One region of the Blautia sp. HCP3S3_G3 genome, then DNA from elsewhere that is predicted to be linked to it. Evidence: riboswitches for the same ligand, from Rfam matches in the RefSeq annotation. Region 1 holds a riboswitch; each other region holds the start of a gene.

Evidence for each region. A riboswitch is a leader RNA that binds a small molecule or an ion and turns the genes downstream of it on or off. The one in region 1 is predicted to bind thiamine pyrophosphate.
Region 2: it holds a riboswitch for thiamine pyrophosphate, as region 1 does, so the genes downstream of both, ACTNEW_RS01620 (thiamine-binding protein) here and thiC (phosphomethylpyrimidine synthase ThiC) in region 1, are expected to answer to the same signal.
Region 3: it holds a riboswitch for thiamine pyrophosphate, as region 1 does, so the genes downstream of both, thiW (energy coupling factor transporter S component ThiW) here and thiC (phosphomethylpyrimidine synthase ThiC) in region 1, are expected to answer to the same signal.

Annotation. Positions count from the first base shown of each region.
Region 1 is NZ_JBQHXR010000007.1:86,223-90,703, forward strand. Features, by position in the region: gene ACTNEW_RS08795 (ABC transporter substrate-binding protein) at 1-512, opposite strand, end outside; gene ACTNEW_RS08800 (hypothetical protein) at 779-1,063, opposite strand; gene thiC (phosphomethylpyrimidine synthase ThiC) at 1,085-2,395, opposite strand; TPP riboswitch at 2,670-2,777, opposite strand; gene ACTNEW_RS08810 (helix-turn-helix domain-containing protein) at 2,988-3,242, opposite strand; gene ACTNEW_RS08815 (SagB/ThcOx family dehydrogenase) at 3,373-4,155, opposite strand; gene ACTNEW_RS08820 (beta-galactosidase) at 4,308-4,481, opposite strand, start outside.
Region 2 is NZ_JBQHXR010000001.1:370,794-375,274, reverse strand. Features, by position in the region: gene ACTNEW_RS01635 (ABC transporter ATP-binding protein) at 1-524, opposite strand, end outside; gene ACTNEW_RS01630 (ABC transporter substrate-binding protein) at 550-1,506, opposite strand; gene ACTNEW_RS01625 (ABC transporter permease) at 1,541-2,311, opposite strand; gene ACTNEW_RS01620 (thiamine-binding protein) at 2,274-2,576, opposite strand; TPP riboswitch at 2,721-2,832, opposite strand; gene ACTNEW_RS01615 (hypothetical protein) at 2,793-3,005, opposite strand; gene ACTNEW_RS01610 (acyl-CoA thioesterase) at 3,013-3,447, opposite strand; gene ACTNEW_RS01605 (ZIP family metal transporter) at 3,698-4,480, opposite strand.
Region 3 is NZ_JBQHXR010000018.1:41,741-46,221, reverse strand. Features, by position in the region: gene ACTNEW_RS12820 (alanine/glycine:cation symporter family protein) at 1-19, shown strand, start outside; gene thiM (hydroxyethylthiazole kinase) at 253-1,095, opposite strand; gene thiW (energy coupling factor transporter S component ThiW) at 1,128-1,640, opposite strand; TPP riboswitch at 1,809-1,916, opposite strand; gene ACTNEW_RS12805 (pyridoxal phosphate-dependent aminotransferase) at 2,233-3,390, shown strand; gene ACTNEW_RS12800 (citrate/2-methylcitrate synthase) at 3,773-4,481, opposite strand, start outside.

The DNA.
Region 1 (4,481 bases):
ATGTCATCTGCAACAGTTTTCAACTGGTCAAAGCTCTTGATGTCATCCAGAGAATATCCTGCTTTTTCAAGAAGAGTCTTATTTACAATCAGACCATAGGACTCGATTACATATGCGATTCCGTCAACTGCATCTCCGTCTTTTACAGTAAAAGAATCAGATGTAAGCTGAGAATAAATATCGGAATCTTTCAGATCATAGCAGTAATCTTTCCAGTTTTTCAAGCCCACCGGACCATTTACCTGGAAAAGAGTCGGAGCATCGCTCTTAGCCATTTCAGACTGAAGTGTTGTCTCATATTGACCGGAAGCTGCAGTAACTACGGTTACCTCTACGCCTGTTTCCTCAGTGTAAGCCTTTGACAGATTCTGCCATGCTTCATCCTGTTCCGGTTTGAAGTTCAGATAGTAAACTTTTCCTGCCGCATCATCAGCCATTACCGGAATTGCCGGAACCATGGAAGCTGCCATTACTGCTGCTAATCCCATTGCTGTAAGTTTTCTCATTTTCATGTTCTACCTCTCCTTTACATTTGATAATAACTTGTTATCGTTCCTGATTCTTTTATTTTAGTTTTCAGCAGACTTTTTCTCCATAGTAAAAAATCAAGAAACGTGTAAAAAATTCAAGAACATGAAATGTACTTTTTTATTTTATACAGAAAAATATCGGACATATTCTTATTTGATTTTCGCGAAAAAAGGTCATATTTTCCACAATAACAGGAAAATCATGACCTTTTAAGCAGTTACCCTTATATGTATGACAGAAGAAATCGTCAGTCTTCCAAGCCGGCAAAGAACAATTCGTAAAAATCATCTTCACCTTCCAGCATAGGGGAATTCTCTCCGCCGCCGTTAGTGCTCCTCTTCATTGCCGCATAAAATTCCTCCCCGGCATTGATCAGATCCATATCATAGACCGGATACCCAAGTTCCCGACATTTTCTGCAAAATGCTGCAACCGGATGTGCATCCTCCCTGGTAGCAAGAAATTCATTTCTCAGATTTTTATCAGACAGAGCTTTTTGTTTGATCTCATCCAGCATTTCCGCAATTTCCATAGCAGATTCCTTCCTTATATATCATTCATCAAAAATCGTGACGATTTCTCCATCCAGAATACGGTTGGTATTCTTTACAGCACAGAAATTACCGCACATACTGCAGGTATCTTCTTTTTCCGGTTTTGCCTCCGCACGGTAGCGTCTTGCTTTCTCCGGATCCATACTGAGACGGAACATTTCTTCCCAGTCAAGACGTTTTCTGGCTTCACTCATCTGATAGTCCCAGTCTGCTGCACCCGGAATTCCCTTGGCAATATCTGCAGCATGAGCTGCAATCTTGGCTGCAATGATTCCTTCTTTTACATCAGCTGCGTTTGGCAGACGAAGATGTTCCGCAGGAGTCACATAGCACAGAAATGCTGCACCGGAAGCTGCCGCAATGGCTCCGCCGATGGCTGATGTAATATGATCATAGCCCGGTGCCACATCTGTTACAAGAGGCCCAAGTACATAGAACGGCGCACCATGACAGAGTGTCTTCTGGATTTCCATATTGGCTGCGATCTGGTTCATCGGCATATGTCCCGGTCCTTCGATCATCACCTGAACATCTTTTTCCCATGCGCGTTTTGTCAGTTCTCCAAGAGTAATCAGCTCCTCAATCTGGGCAGTATCTGTGGCATCTGCAAGACATCCCGGACGGCAGGCATCTCCAAGGCTCATTGTGATATCATACTCTCTGCAGATATCCAGAATCTCATCATAATGTTCATAGAACGGATTCTCTTTTCCGGTCATTTCCATCCATGCAAACATAATGGACCCGCCTCTGGAAACAATATTCATCAGTCTCTTGTTTTTCTTAAAGCGCTCTGCAGTAGCGCGGTTCATACCGCAGTGGATAGTCATAAAATCCACGCCGTCTTCCGCATGCATGCGCACAATGTCGATCCACTCTTCTGAAGTAATTTTGCCCAGTGCTTTGTGGTAATACACAACTGCATCATAAATAGGAACGGTTCCGATCATCGCCGGACATTCTTCTGTCAGCTTGCGGCGAAAACTTCTGGTATCACCGTAGGAGCTCAGATCCATAATCGCTTCTGCGCCCATTTCCACTGCGGAACGAACTTTTTCATATTCCATATCGACGTCTTTCCAGTCACGGGAAACACCCAGATTTACATTGATCTTTGTCGTCAGTTTTGCGCCTACGCCGCTGGGGCTCAGGCTTTTGTGATTCTTATTGCACGGAATGATGACTTCTCCTTTTGCAATCAGTTTTCTTAATTCTTCCGCATCCCAGTGTTCTTTCTCTGCTACAATTTTCATCTGTGGAGTAATGATTCCCTGTTTTGCGGCGCCCATCTGTGTTGTGTAATCTGACATTGTTTTGTCCTCCTTTTTTCTGACAGAAGGTGGTGCCCCCAATCTGCCTTTTACATTTCTGTATTCTTCATTTTTATATAAAAATCCGGTACTCACCAATCATTGCCTGCAGTCATGCTCTGATCACTGCCGGTTATCCGGAATTTTTATCATGATATTTCCTCTTCGTTGCAGTGCACTCCCGCCCGGAGTTTTTTTATATTACACGAAAATGCGGAGCGCTTTCCTGTAATATAAAAAAAACTGCAGTATGCCAAATCACACACTGCAGTTAATGAAATCTTTATTAACTCCCTACGTTGGCATTATCCAAATCAGGTTACGGGTCAAAGCGATACAGCTTACTCTCAGCCTGCTTCCACAAGCTCCCCTTTTTTAATTATTTCTATTTTAGCACTCCCCCTGCGGCAAGTCAATATTCCTTTCTAATCGCCGCATACGGCTGTACGCATCAGCATGATTTTTTCATATACCGTAAATCCAATACCAATCCAGATAATGAAAAAAGCAATAAAACGATTGCGGTTCATCTCTTCATGGAAATAAAAAATGCAGAATAACATACATCATCGTATATTATCCTGCAGCTTTTCTATTTTTCCTTATCCTGTATTTCCAGAAGTTCTCCGACTTCCACTCCAAGAACCTCTGCAAAAATATACAGTTCATAATCTGCCACGAAACGCATTCCGCTTTCAATTCTGCTGATGCTGTCCCGTTCCATTACAACTCCCTTCACCTGCAGTCTCGCTGCAAGTTCACTCTGGGATAGTCTGTTTTTTCTGCGAAATTTCCGGATCTGTTCTCCACTCACATTCTTCTTTCCCTGATAATCGTAAATCTTCATATTTCCTCCGGATTCTACACATTGTGCTAATGTTCAACAATTTTCTTGACATTAGCACAATTTTCCAGAGAAAATGTGTTAATACTCTGCATCGGTCCAAAAAAGTCCGTGGGGATATGTCAAATACTATTTATTTTCTTCCAACCGGAGCAACATAGATTGCAAATTCATCATCCATTTCACCGGAAGGTCCTCCCGGGAAACCAAGCAAATCATCCAGAAGATCCTGATTATACGCTCCCACTGCACAGGTTCCGCATCCAATTGCTTCACAGGCAAGATACAGATTCTCACAAACATGTCCTGCATCCATCAGCATATATCTGTGTGCTTTCATCCCATAACGCCATTCTGTCCGATAGGGAATCACACTCCAGACAAAGGTTACCGGAGCAGTTCCGGCAAATTTCTGACCTGCCAGTGCTTCCGTCAGTTCTTCCATATAATCCGGTCTGTCCTCCCATAATTCCAGACTATGTCCGGATGGAAGATAGTGATAGATTCCGGCCGGAATCCCCTCTATCTGATGAATAAACAGATATGTTTCCATAGCATGCCTGGAGCCTGCTGACGGTACATTCCGTAATGTTACCTGCTTCATTTTTCCGGCAAAATGACGAATTCCCTGTGTCGCCCACAGAAGAAATGACAGTTCTTTCTGAGTCAGGTTCTCATCTTTATATGTACGGCAGCTTTCTCTCTCCTGTATCAGTTCAAACAGGTTTTTCTCCTGCACAATGTCCTCAAAATCCAACGGGAGTTCCAGCACACTGCTCCCCTTTCCCTCTTTCACAGGTGCCGGAAAAGGCAGTTTCTGCTCCTGGTCAGTAGGTTCCAGACCAGCGTCTGCAGGCGAATATCCTTTCATCATTTCTCTGTGTTTCAGGATTTCATATCTTGTTTTATCATTCATAAAAAATCTCCCTTCTGACGTGCCGGATGTTTTGATGCTTTTCACCATTGTGCAGTATGCATTTGGTCTGTCATCCGTTTTATGAATGCAGTATATCGGATTTGCATGCGAAATTCAACAAGGAGAGGCCACTGGGGACAAACAAAATTCCACTATTTCCCGTCCCCAACAGCACGGATAATCCGCACATCATACTTCTTCAGTATTTCACCAGTTTTGACTGTTTCCCCTGTCAGGGCATCTGTGTTTCCTGCCAGACAGGACGGAATCTCTATTTCCTCATCTCTGAAATTCATGACAAAGTAGAATTTACAATCATCTGCTTT
Region 2 (4,481 bases), on a different contig from region 1:
TTCAGATACCAGGTATGCATACTGCTCTTTGTAATAGTATCCAGCGCAGAAAAAGGTTCATCCAGAAGTGCCACATTTCTGGAAAACATGTAGGTACGCATCAGAGCAGCTCTCTGACGCATACCGCCGGAAAGCTGGCGTGGATACTTTTTTTCCGTACCTTCCAGACCAAACTCCGCAAAATAGGGAGCTGCCTGTTTTCTTGCTTCTTTTTTGCTCATTCCCTTAATAACCAGGGGAAGCGCCACATTATCCTCAATTGTACGATATGGAAGAAGCAGATCTTTCTGGAGCATATAACTGATTTTTCCCGGTTTTCCTGTAATTTCTTCACCATCAAGGAATACCTGTCCTTCATCAGGTATCGTTAGCCCTGAAATCACATTAAACAGCGTGGTTTTCCCCCCGCCGCTCACACCCAAAAGACATACCAGTTCTCCCTCATGAAGAGTCACATTGACATTCTGTATGATTTTCCTGCCGTCAAAGGATTTGCTGACATTTTTTACGATTAGTTCTGACATCTCTCAAAACCTTTCTGATTCGAGATTATTCCGGAAGGTAATCATTGGAAAATCCGGTATTCTCCGGAATTTCATCTTCTACCAGTTCATTCTCATTCAGCCACTGATAAAAACCGTTCCATCTTTCCGGATCAATATATCCCCACTGTTCTACCTCAGCTTTATACTGTTCTGACAGATAATTCTGACTTGCCACAGTAAGCTCCTGATCAAGCTCAGGAGCAGCTTCACAGAGAATTTCTGCAGCTTCTTCCGGATTTTCGATTGCATATTCATATCCATCTCTCAGTGCTGTCAGGAACTTCTTTGCAGTTTCCGGTTCACTGGCAAGGAAATCATTATTTGCGATTACAACAGGTGTATAATAGTCAAATACCGGGTTAATATCTTTAAATGCAAAATAATCTGTCTCCAGACCTTCCAGTTCCATCTTAACGCCTGCCCATCCGTAGAAAATCCAGATAGCATCCACAGATTTTGACTGCAGTGCGGAAACTTCATCGGTAACAGTACTTGGAATCATTTCTACCTTGCTGTAATCACCGCCGTCCTCTTCTACTACGTTCTGAATCATTGCTTTTTCCACAGGACTGTCCCAGGTCGCATATTTCTTTCCTTCCATTCCCCTGGGAGTATCCATTCCCTCTCCTTTTCGCGATACAATTCCTGAGGTATTATGCTGGATCAATGCAGCTACAGCAGTAGTCGGAAGAACATTTTCCCCTGCCACCCCAGGCGCCATCGTATCCTGGAAAGAAACACCGAACTGTGCCTTTCCGGATGCTACCAGAGCATCTGCACCATCTTCCGGCGGCTGGACAATTTCTACTTCCAGGCCCTGTTCTTCAAAAAATCCCTGACTCTCAGCCACATAGAGTCCTGTATGATTCGTATTCGGAGTCCAGTCCAGAACAAATGTGATTTTCTCGGTCTCTGCTTCTTCCGCATAAACCGGAACTGCACTCATCATGGAAACGGTCATTGCTGCAGCCATTCCTGCTGCCATTATTTTCTTTTTATTCATTTTTTGTATCCTCCCATGGCATACATTTTTTCTGTAAAAAATCCACCAGCTTCATCAGAAGCAGACTGATCAGTGAAATTAAAAAAATTACTGCGAACATTTTGTCAAAGGAAAATGCCTTTTTAACCCTGGTCATATAAACTCCCAGTCCTGAAAATCCACCAAGCCACTCAGAAATCACCGCACCTACGACAGAATATGCAACGGAGATCCGAAGGCTTGCAAAAAACTGTCCCATAGACCCCGGAAGTTTCACATAACGGAAAATCTGAAATTCCGAAGCTCCCATGGAACGCAGCAGATTCATGGTATCCTTATCTGCACTCCGGAATCCATCCAAAACTCCCACCGTAACAGGGAAGAATGTGGCAATTACGATCAGAATGATTTTCGGCAGCATTTCATAACCGAACCATAATACCAGAAGCGGTGCCACAGCCACTGTCGGAATCGTCTGAGTCAGCACGACAAGCGGATAAAATGCCTTATAAAGCACCTCAAACCTGTCCATCAGAACTGCCATAACAAAACCAAATGAAACACCGCAGGCAAGTCCGATAAACGCTTCCAGAAGGGTGACTTTTGCATTTTCCATCAGAAGCGGAAACTCCTGGATAAATGCTTTTACTACCTGTACCGGAGACGGAAGCATGTAGCCCGGAACAATTCCAAGAGCCGATACCGTCTGCCAGATTATCAGGAGAATCAGAATCGCAGCAATCGTATTAATCTTCGAGGTGATGCTTTGAAACTTTTTTCTCAATGGTGAGCACCTCTCCTTCCGGACGATAGGTGACTTTGATATAAGCTGCTACAGAAGGAGCTCCTGCTTTGATTGCGATGTGCTGGCATTCTTTTACGATGTCCATCAATTCATCATAATCTCCTTCAATTGCAGTCTCAAAAGGTCCCACATAACAGTTCAGCCCTGTGCTTTTGATGTAGGCAATCACCTCATCTACCACACGGATCAGTTCTTCATCATCTTTTGCTTCAGGAAGTACCTGAATTGCTACACTTGCGTTCATTTTGTTTCCTCCTTTTCTTTGCCCGCGAAAAAAACACTGCCCGGAGGGCTTTTTATATCGCAGGAAAATGCAGAACAGTTCCTGTTCCATACAATAAAAAAGCTCCTGCAAGGCAGATACCGCGGGAGCTGATTCATCCATTACAGAGCTTCTGACGCTCATCCCTCCGCTGGCATTACCCAGATCAGGTTGTAGGGTCCGATACGAATACGGTATCTATCTCAGCCGGTCTTCACCAGCACCCCTGTAAATGATTATTTGATTAACTACTTTACCACGACTGGACAAAATGTCAAGCACATTTTCACAAAGTGCGTTTGACAGCACATTTCCCGGAGAGTGTTTGATATTTCTCAGAGTGTGTTTGAAACTTTCCCAAAGTGTGCTTGAAACTTTCCCAGAGTGTGTTTGAAACTTGCTTTCCGACAGATGTGTGTCACAATTTATCGGAAATTTCCATCAAACCTTCAAAAATCCTGTGGATTTCCGGATAAGAACGTTTTAAGGAAAGCGGTCTGCCCTCCGGAGTTAGGAAACAATGTCTTGTGTATCCGGTACAGCGCACTTCTCCTGTTTCTTTGTCTCTGACTGTATAAGCAAGCTGAAGCCGGATGCCATTATAAGCAACTACCTTCGTATCAATCAGTACCCTGTCTGAATAATGAGTCATGGTTTTGTACTCCGCATTTGCCTCCAGAACAGGACTCATTACTCCGCATTCTTCCATCTCCCGGTAGCCAAATCCTATCTCTTCCAGCACGTATGTGCGCGCTTCCTCAAACCACCGGATATAGTTGGAATGATGTACAATGCCCATCTGATCCGTCTCATAATACTGAACTTTATGTTCATACGGCTTAATTTCTGCCATCTTATCTGTCATATTTCCTGTGGAATTTTCCGTCTTATTTTCCGCCATATTTTCGCTCATACTTCCTATCTTATTTTCTGCCATATATTTCACCCTGTTTTCTTTTACATATCTATCTTTTTTTCTTAAAGCGTGTTTGAACATTCATTCCAGACATCTGCATCCTGCTCCTTTTTTTATTTCTCACGCCCTTATAATTATGCCTCCCGATGCAGTCTGTATGTTATGTTGTTATCAACCAGAAACATCCTTACCCGAGTGCCACATCCAGCGCCAGCATCACTGTAAAACCGACAGTAAAAAAGACGGTTCCCAGATTGGAATGATGCCCTACTGACATTTCCGGAATCAGTTCTTCCACTACTACATACAGCATCGCACCGGCTGCAAAACTGAGAAGATACGGAAGAATCGGAACGATCAGACTCGCACCCCACATTGTAAGAAGTGCAGCCACCGGCTCTACGATTCCAGACAGTGCTCCATGTAAAAAAGCCTTCTGCTTACTCATTCCTTCTGCCCGAAGAGGCATGGAGATAATCGCTCCCTCCGGGAAGTTCTGAATCGCGATTCCAATGGATAATGCAAGTGCTCCCGCCATTGTGATCGTATCATTTCCTGCCATCCATCCGGCATATAAAACACCGACTGCCATACCTTCCGGAATATTGTGAAGGGTAACAGCCAGTACCAGCATGGTTGTTTTTTTTAGACTCGATTTTGGTCCTTCCGGCTCCTCACTGCTCTGGTGTAAATGCGGAATAATCCGGTCCAGCAAAAGCAAAAACAGCACTCCCAGCCACACACCGGCAACCGCCGGAACAAACGCCCAGCTTCCCATTGTTTCTGCCTGTTCCATAGCCGGAATCAGAAGACTCCAGACAGATGCCGCCACCATTACTCCGGCTGCAAATCCTGTCAGCGCTCTCTGTACCGATACATTCAGTTTTCCTTTCATAAACAGCACACAGGCTGCTCCCAGCGCAGTTCCCATAAACGGAATCATCACGCCTCGAAATACTTCCATATTCATT
Region 3 (4,481 bases), on a different contig from region 1:
GGAAAAACATCTTCAATAAAGCAACGCTTTCTTCAGGGCGGAAAAACAGCTCCAATAAAGCAACGCTTTCTTCAGGGCGGAAAAACAGCTCCAATAAAGCAACGCTTTCACAGTCCCATTATTTTATTACGATATAAAAAGAAGGATTTTCGGAACCTGTTTACTCCGAAAATCCTTCTTTTGTCCAGAGCGTGTTTGAAAGTTGCTTTCCGACTTTTCAAACACGCTCTGGTACGTTATACACTTTATAAATCATTTTTTTCGTATTTGTCCCACACGCATCATTTCTTTAATCTGCGCCCTTTTCAAAAGGGATACCGCATCGATCAGTTCTGTACGGTAAGTACCTGTTCCGGCTCTCAATTCCCTTGTTCTCCTCCGGGCAATCTCCCCACAGATTCCCATGACCGTACAGGCAGCCGCGGCGGATTCCAGAGAACTCTCTATACTCAGGAATGCTCCAAGAAGAGAAGAAGCCATACATCCGGAACCGGTGATCCTGGACATCATCCTGCTTCCATTATGTACAGTATAAACCGTTTCTCCATCGGATATCACATCCGTTTCTCCGGAAGCAATCACAATCGTTCCGCGGTTTTGTGCAAGTGTCCGTACCACCTGCATGGTATTCTCAGGAACTCCTTCCTGAATCCGGTCCTCCATTGCCGCATCTACCCCGGCTGCTGTACGACTGCCGGTAACAAGTGCCCTGATTTCCGAAAGATTCCCCCGTATCACAGAGGGGTTTGCATGATTCATCAGTTCAAAGCAAAGACTTCTTCGATAAGAGGAACCAGATACTCCTACCGGATCAAGCACCACAGGATGACCGATTTCTACGGCTCTCTCTGCAGCTGCAAGCATGGCATCAAAGGATTCCGTGGCACCCAGATTGCACACCAGCGCCCGGCAGCCCTCTGTCACTTCTGCCGCTTCCAGAGGATGATGGGCCATAACAGGCGATGCTCCCGCTGCCAGAAGGATATTCGCACAATCGTTGACTGTGACCATGTTGGTGATACAGTGGATCACAGGCCGTTCTTCCTGTATTGCTGTCCAGAAATCACATATTTTTTCCGACGTAAGCTCCGCCATGTCTTCCCCATCCTTTCCTCTTCTGATGCACGTTATGAGTTCAGTTGTGCTTTCATATTTTCCAGTACACCCACATTTTTAAGGGCTAAGGTAATCACGACCGCAATCAGTGTACCGCCCACTGTACTGATCAGAAACGGTACCACAAAAGTAAATAATGCTGCACTCTCATTTCCAAGAATAAATGCAGAAATCGGATAGGAAAGCATTCCTCCGATAATTGCTGTTCCAAATACTTCTCCCACATAAGCGGCCGGAAGCGCTTTCATCTTTCTGTACAGAAATCCTGCAAGAAAGGCACCGCACATACTGCCCGGAAATGCAAGGAGTGTTCCCAGTCCCAGAAGATTCCGGATCAGACTGGCAATAAATGCTGCTGCAAGTGCCCACCATGGTCCCAGCAAAATGCCGCAGAGTACATTCACCAGATGCTGCACCGGCGCGCATTTGGAGCCGAATACAGGAATGGAAAATGTAGATCCAACGACTGCGATTGCTGCAAAAATTGCAGTCAGTGCGATTTTCTTTGTGTTTGAGTTCTTCATAATTTTTTCCTCTTTTCCTTATATTTCAGCGCCTTCACCGGTCATCCGGCGATTATGAATGCAGAATTCTCCGCATCATTTTTCCTATAGCGGCCCAAGGTGGTGCCCCCAATTTGCCGCTCGAAAGCGTAAAAAATGCGCCAAACACCAATTAAGGTATTCTGCGCAACAACTCCGCTTACTGTTTCCCTACGTTGGCATTATCCAAATCAGGTTATGGGTTAAAAGCTTCCGCTTTCTCTCAGCCCATTTCTATGAGCACCCCGTTTTTCATTCCTCATTATAACAAATCATCCGGGAATTGCAAGCCCCAAATTCCAAACCTGAAAATCCTACGATTCTGACCAGAAAAATCCCCCAAAAAAATTTTACTCCTGATGCCAGATTTCGATAATTTTACCCTGATACCAGGTTGCGAAAATTTCCTTGTTTTCCAGCCCCTGAAATGTTAGAATAAAGACTGACTCTGATTTAGAGCGTGTCTGAACATTCATTTCCGTCATCTGCACGCTCTGGCTCATCACTGGCTCATCATAAGTAATGTCTGTGCAGGCAGATATTTCCATAAAAAGTAGAAAGAAGGATACATACGATGCAATTTTCCAAAAGACTGGATTTGTTTGGAAATGAAATTTTTGCAGCCCTGAATAACCGGCGACTGGAACTGGAAGCCCAGGGCAGAAAAATTTATAACATGAGCGTGGGAACACCGGATTTCACCACGCCGGAACATATCAAAAAGGCGCTGATTGAAGCAGCTTCAGATGATGCCAACTGGAGATACAGTCTCCGCGATCTTCCGGAGCTTCTGGACGCCGTCTGCAGCTATTACCGGAAACGTTTCCAGGTGGAAATTACCCCGGATATGGTCATGTCTGTATACGGCAGCCAGGAGGGAATGGGACACCTTGGAATGACGCTCTGTGACGAGGGCGACACCGTACTTCTTCCTGATCCCTGCTATCCGGTATTTGCTGCCGGAAGTCTGCTGGGCGGTGCCGTTCCCTATTATTACCCGCTGACTGCAGAACATGACTTTCTTCCCTATGTAGAAGACATTCCGGAAGACGTTGCCCGGAAAGCCAAATACATGATCGTCTCCCTGCCTTCCAACCCGGTAGGAAGCATTGCGTCACCAGGACTCTACGAAGAAATTGTTGCGTTTGCAAAGAAATATGATATCCTGATCATTCATGACAATGCTTACAGTGATATTATTTTTGACGACGCATACGGCGGAAGTTTTCTTTCCACTCCCGGAGCACGGGAAGTTGGTGTAGAATTTTTCAGTCTCTCCAAATCATTTAATGTGACCGGTGCAAGAATCAGTTTTCTTGTCGGAAGACCTGACGTGATCGCTGCTCTTCGCAAACTTCGCAGCCAGATTGATTTCGGCATGTTCCTGCCTATCCAGAAGGCTGCCATTGCCGCATTAAACGGACCTCTGGAAAGTGTAAAGGACCAATGCCAGGACTACGAAAAACGCCGTGATGCCCTCTGTGACGGTCTTCGCAGCATTGGATGGGAACTCCCCAACGGCAAAGGCACCATGTTTGTATGGGCCAAAATCCCCGGCGGACGCACAGACAGCATGGAATTCTGCATGGAACTTATGGAAAAAGCAGGCGTCATCGTCACACCAGGAGCAAGTTTCGGTCCTCACGGAGAAGGTTATGTCCGCTTCGCACTGGTACTCCCTCCGGAAAAGATCCAAGAAGTGATCAAAGCCATCCGTGTCAGCGGAATCTGATAACAGACCGTACAGAAACACATACTTTACATACAAATTTCCTCAAAAAATCTTACAGGATACTGTCAGGGGTCTTGTGAAAATATCATTTTTTCGCAAGCCTCCTTATTTTGACACAGCAAAAAGCCGAAACAGGTGACAGGCAGCCTCTTTACCAAACATACAGTAAAAGGCTGCATATCATCTGCTTCGGCTTTTTTCACAGGGAAATACAAAACACATTCCTATGATATAAATAAAATTTGTCTAATCCATCAGAAAATAAATAACTGGTCAGATGGCGCTGGATATTTTTCTGAAAGTGCATCTCAAAAAAGCGCAAACTACCCCTTTTCTATTTCACAAAACTGACAAAATGGGCTGTAATTATATGAAATCCATTTCAGCGTTCTTCAATCGGAATAAACTCTTCATGATGGCCCACATATTTATATGCAGGACGGATAATCTTGCTTGCATTCAGCAGTTCTTCCAGACGGTGCGCGCTCCAGCCCGGAATACGTGCAATCGCAAAAATCGGGGTAAACAGTTCCTTCGGAATACCAAGCATCGTATAAACAAATCCACTGTAAAAGTCCACATTCGCACAGACATTCTTAAACAGTTTGCGCTGTTCCATAATCAGTCTGCCAGCAAGGCGCTCTACAAGCTCATACAGGGCAAATTCCTCCATCATTCCCTTCTCCTCTGCAAGTTTCTTGGCAAAACGCTTCAGAATCACTTCACGCGGGTCAGAAAGAGTATAAACAGCATGTCCCATACCATAGATCAGACCGGTATGGTCAAAGGCTTCTTTATTCAGGATCTTATGGAGATACTCCTCCACTGCTGCCTCATCCGTCCAGTCTTCCACATGAGCTTTGATGTCATCAAACATATCCTGTACCTTCAGATTGGCACCGCCGTGACGCGGACCTTTCAGAGAACCAATCGAAGCTGCCACAGAGGAATAGGTATCTGTTCCTGAAGACGTCACAACATGGGTGGTAAAGGTAGAGTTGTTACCGCCGCCATGCTCTGCATGAAGCACCAGTGCGATATCCAGAACCTTGGCTTCCAGCTCTGTATACTTGCCATCCGGGCGAAGCATC